DNA from 2 places in the Ruminococcus sp. N15.MGS-57 genome. Region 2 is predicted to be linked to the other one. Evidence: a T-box and tRNA genes for the amino acid it is inferred to sense, from the RefSeq annotation. Region 2 holds a T-box; the other holds one or more tRNA genes.
The links. A T-box is a leader RNA that pairs with one kind of tRNA and senses whether it is charged. The one in region 2 lies ahead of tyrS (tyrosine--tRNA ligase), so its partner is inferred to be a tRNA-Tyr.
Positions count from the first base shown of each region.

Region 1 (2,324 bases), on a different contig from region 2:
TTCATCGTCAGGATAACCGCCATTATCATAATTATCCTGATAATTCTCAGAGCCGTCATTATTATCATGGCTATCAGCTATTGGTGTGGAGAAAAACTCTGTAGGCTCTTCCGGCTGTTTAGGCACAGTAAAGGCTCTTGTTTTCTCTTCATACTCCTGTGCCTCCTGCTTTGTGAACACTCTTGTTCTGTCAGCATCGTCAGCAGAGGTGAAATTCTGCTCCTCCTGCTTGCTGTCTTCCGTAACAGGCGTGCTTTCGTCTATAAGCAGGTTATGGCAATACTTACAGAGTATTGCTTCTTCGGATATTTCCTTATGGCAAAAAGGACATTCCTTTGTTTTCATTTTTACTTTCCTCCCGAATATTATCTGTTAAGTATAATGATAACACAAACCATTTTAAAAATCAACAGGTTTCACCAAAATATCATCAAATTATACCATTCTTTTAAAAAAGGCTCTTTTATGGACATTATTTTTGATGTTTTCGTATGATATCACGGTATAATTTGTTGAATAATGATATTTGTATCGCTTTTAAGCGGGGTATAATTGTGCAAGTATACAAAGTGATAAAAAACCTATTGACAAAACGGGCATTGGGGAGTATAATAATTAAGCTGTTTGATGACGCAGACAAATGCTTCACAGAAACATCTATGAAGCTCAAGGCACACAAAGCTTGGAACTTTTCCGTGGCTGGAGACTTTTCCCCACCGTGTGCAACGTCAACTACGAGGCGTAACTCAGTTTGGTAGAGTGCTTGGTTTGGGACCAAGATGCCGCAGGTTCAAGTCCTGTCGCCTCGACCACTTTATTAAAAAAAATGAAAACAAAATAAAAAATGCTTGACAAGTGCTTGGAGATATGATATAATAGATATCGTCAGTTCGACAGATCAAGCAATACAAGCTGGTGTAGCTCAGTTGGTAGAGCAGCTGATTTGTAATCAGCAGGTCGGGGGTTCGAGTCCGTCCACCAGCTCCATTATTTTGTTTTCATTCATATGGGAGAATTCCCGAGTGGCCAAAGGGGGCAGACTGTAAATCTGTTGCTTCTAGCTTCGGTGGTTCGAATCCACCTTCTCCCACCAAAAAGCTCGCAGACTTCTGCGGGCTTTTTTTGTTTTATAAATATATATTAAGTTATGATGCTGTTAATGATACTGTTTATATAAAAATCGAATATTTGATTTTGTTGGTAAAAAAAGATAAAATCGCTTTACAATTAAATGAATTTATGGTATGATTATACCAATAACTATTAGGAGGCTTTTAATATGTCTATTAAGCAATTAACCCAACATCAAATAGATTGTGGAAAAGTAATGCTCTCTTTAATTGCTAATGGGGAATATACAATCGAGTATGGTCAACTCAGCAAATTAACTGGTCAAAGCACAAGATTAATTGGCTCTGATATTGGTGAGTTATCAAAACATTGTTATAGATTAGGCTTGCCATTGATTTCAGTAATGGTAGTGAACAAAGAGACTCATTATTGTGGATCTGGCTTTTTTGATTTGTGCAATGAACTGAATGTTCACCCTGAATATAAATCGAAAATGGCTAAGATGTTTGATATTTGCATGAAAGAAGTCAAAGAATGTTCTGAATGGTACAAACTAGCTGATTATATGGGCATACAGGTTAACGGATTAAGACCATTTGAAGATCCAATAATAAAGTCTGCTCAAAAAGAAAGAATTGAAGGGTCTTTAGTTCAAGTAAATGCAACTGTGTATGAACGTGATCCAAAACTCAGAGAAGAATGTTTGCGTATCCATGGTACTAGCTGTAAAATTTGTGGCTTTAATGCGGCAAAGATATATGGCAACGAATTTGCTGGCAGAATCCATGTTCATCATATTAATCCTCTTGGAGAGGTAAAAGAAAAACATATGGTAAATCCAAAGACTGACCTAATACCTGTATGTCCAAACTGTCATATGATACTTCATTCCAAAAATGACGGAGTATATTCACCTGAAGAAGTGAAAAATATGCTAAATAAAGATAAACAGTAAACATAATATTTATTCAATCGCAGTCAAGCGAAAGTTTGACTGCGATTGAATTTTAATATACTTCCCCTATTTCTTCTTCAAAGGCAAATCGTCGCTTGCTTTGAAATTGTATACCGGTTTCATAATGTCGATAACATCAACAGAGCTTTGAATAACATCTATTATATCGTCAAGTGACAAAAAGGCGCTGTAAAAAAAGCGCAATAAAGCCCGTGGATTCCCTCAATATGGAAGCCCACGGGCTTTAATATATCACACAGCAAAAAAGAACTATCTAATCTTGAAAAAAGGGTACAGC
Region 1 covers NZ_LARF01000047.1:8-2,331, reverse strand. The annotation lists gene WS40_RS11600 (hypothetical protein) at 1-345, opposite strand, end outside; tRNA gene WS40_RS09165 (tRNA-Pro) at 736-812, shown strand; tRNA gene WS40_RS09160 (tRNA-Thr) at 912-987, shown strand; tRNA gene WS40_RS09155 (tRNA-Tyr) at 1,009-1,093, shown strand; gene WS40_RS11595 (HNH endonuclease) at 1,280-2,026, shown strand.
Region 1: it has a tRNA-Tyr gene. The T-box ahead of tyrS (tyrosine--tRNA ligase) is inferred to sense a tRNA for this amino acid. The anticodon was not compared.

Region 2 (2,324 bases):
GACGAAGGAGGATATTCACACCCTGCTGAGCGGTATTGATATCCGCTGTCATTCTTGTGACGAGGGTATGACTTCCAACGCTGTCTATTTCCGCATAGGACAGTGAATTGATATGCTTGAAAAGGTCACGTCGGAGGGCTGTTCCAAAGCCTAGGGACGCTTTTGCGGCGAAATACTGAGCAGTCAGCGCACAAGCCAGACCACAGAAGGCGAGGAGGACAAGCACGCCACCCATTTTATAGATATAGGGCTTATCTTGATTTTTTATACCCACGTCGATGATATTAGCCATAACGAGTGGCACTGCAAGCTCGAAGCAGGCTTCGATAAGCTTAAACAGCGGACCGATTATGCTTTCTTTTTTATAGTTTTTCAGATACCTAAAAAGCTTCAGCATTTTTCTTTCTCCCAACTAAATAAAATCATATAAATTTTATTATATCATATGTTTTTGTACATTTGTAGACGAATAAGTTAATTCTTTAAAAAAGCGGGGGATAATGCAGGGGTAAAAAGTTTGCCCGTCTTTATACATCGGCATAGTTTGTGATGATTCAAGCCTCGCACCTCCGAGCGGGACGCCGAGGGCGTCGTCCCCTACAATAATCATCGCCGCAGGCGATACCTTCATTCCTCATTCCTCACTCCTCACTTCTCATTCCTCACTCCTCATTCCTCACTCCTCACTTCTAACAAAAAGGGGGTTGACAAAAGGGTGAAAGTGTGCTATAGTCATATCAATAGGTTTAAATGCTATGACGGAAATAAGTAGCCTTTTGCGAAATTTCAGAGAGCTTTCGGTCGGTGCGAGAAAGCATTTCTACAAAGTGTGAATACATTCCTGAGCTGTTCGCTGAGAAAGCTTTTGCGTAAGGCGAAACGTTTTGCACACGTTACAGTGCTATGGCTTCGCTTTCTGCTGAGCCTGTAAGGTCGGGAGTTTCCCCGATAAACTGAGGTGGTACCACGATAATTCGTCCTCTGACAGATATTCTGTCAGGGGATTTTTTATTTATGTACCGCAAAAAAATAATACGGAGGTATGAAAAATGACAGTATTTGAAGAACTGAAAAGAAGAGGTCTTCTCGCTCAGCTTACTGATGAGGAGGAAATAAAGGAGCTTATCAACGCTGGTAAGGCAACTTTCTACATCGGCTTTGACCCGACCGCTGATTCACTCCACGTTGGTCACTTTATGGCGCTTTGCCTTATGAAGCGTTTGCAAATGGCAGGCAATAAGCCTATCGTTCTTATCGGAGGCGGTACGGCTATGATAGGCGACCCGTCAGGCAAAACAGATATGAGAAAAATGATGACAAAGGAAACTATCAACCACAATGTTGAATGTTTCAAAAAGCAGATGTCACACTTCATTGATTTTTCTGATGACAAGGCTATTATTGTAAACAATGGCGATTGGCTTCTCGACCTTAATTATGTTGATGTACTTCGTGACGTTGGTGCTTGCTTCTCTGTAAACAAGATGCTTACATTCGAGTGCTACAAGCAGAGAATGGAAAGAGGACTGACTTTCCTTGAGTTCAACTACATGATAATGCAGTCCTACGATTTCTACAGACTTTTCCAGGATTACGGCTGTAATATGCAGTTCGGCGGTGACGATCAGTGGGCTAATATGCTGGGCGGTACTGAGCTTATCAGAAAGAAGCTTGGCAAGGACGCTTACGCAATGACTATCACTCTCCTGCTCAACTCTGAGGGCAAGAAAATGGGCAAGACAGAAAAGGGTGCTGTATGGCTCGACCCTGAAAAGACTTCTCCATACGAGTTCTATCAGTATTGGAGAAACGTTGGCGACGCTGATGTTATCAAGTGCCTGAAGATGCTCACATTCGTTCCTATCGAGGAGATAGAGGAAATGGAGAAACACATGGAGGGTGCTGAATACAACAAGGCTAAGGAGCTTTTGGCTTACGAGCTGACAAAGCTTGTTCACGGCAAGGAGGAGGCTGACAAGGCTGACGCTGCGGCAAAGGCTATTTTTGCAGGCGGTGGAAACAGCGACGATATGCCTAGCACGACTATTGCGGCGGCTGATCTTACTGACGGCAAGATAGGTATTCTTACGCTTCTTGTTAAGTGCGGACTTTGCCCTTCAAATGGCGAGGCTAGACGTCTTGTTACACAGAACGGCATTGCGGTGAATGGTGAGAAGTTCACTGACCCTAAGGGTCTTGTTGATCTCTCTGAGCCTGTTGTTATCAAAAAGGGTAAGAAGATCTTCCACAAGGCTATTGCGGAATAATATAGTACAAAATAATTTCCACGGGTGGACAGAAGTTCACCCGTTTTTTTGTATATA
Region 2 covers NZ_LARF01000008.1:3,684-6,007, reverse strand. The annotation lists gene WS40_RS02605 (ABC transporter ATP-binding protein) at 1-397, opposite strand, end outside; T-box leader at 747-985, shown strand; gene tyrS (tyrosine--tRNA ligase) at 1,050-2,267, shown strand.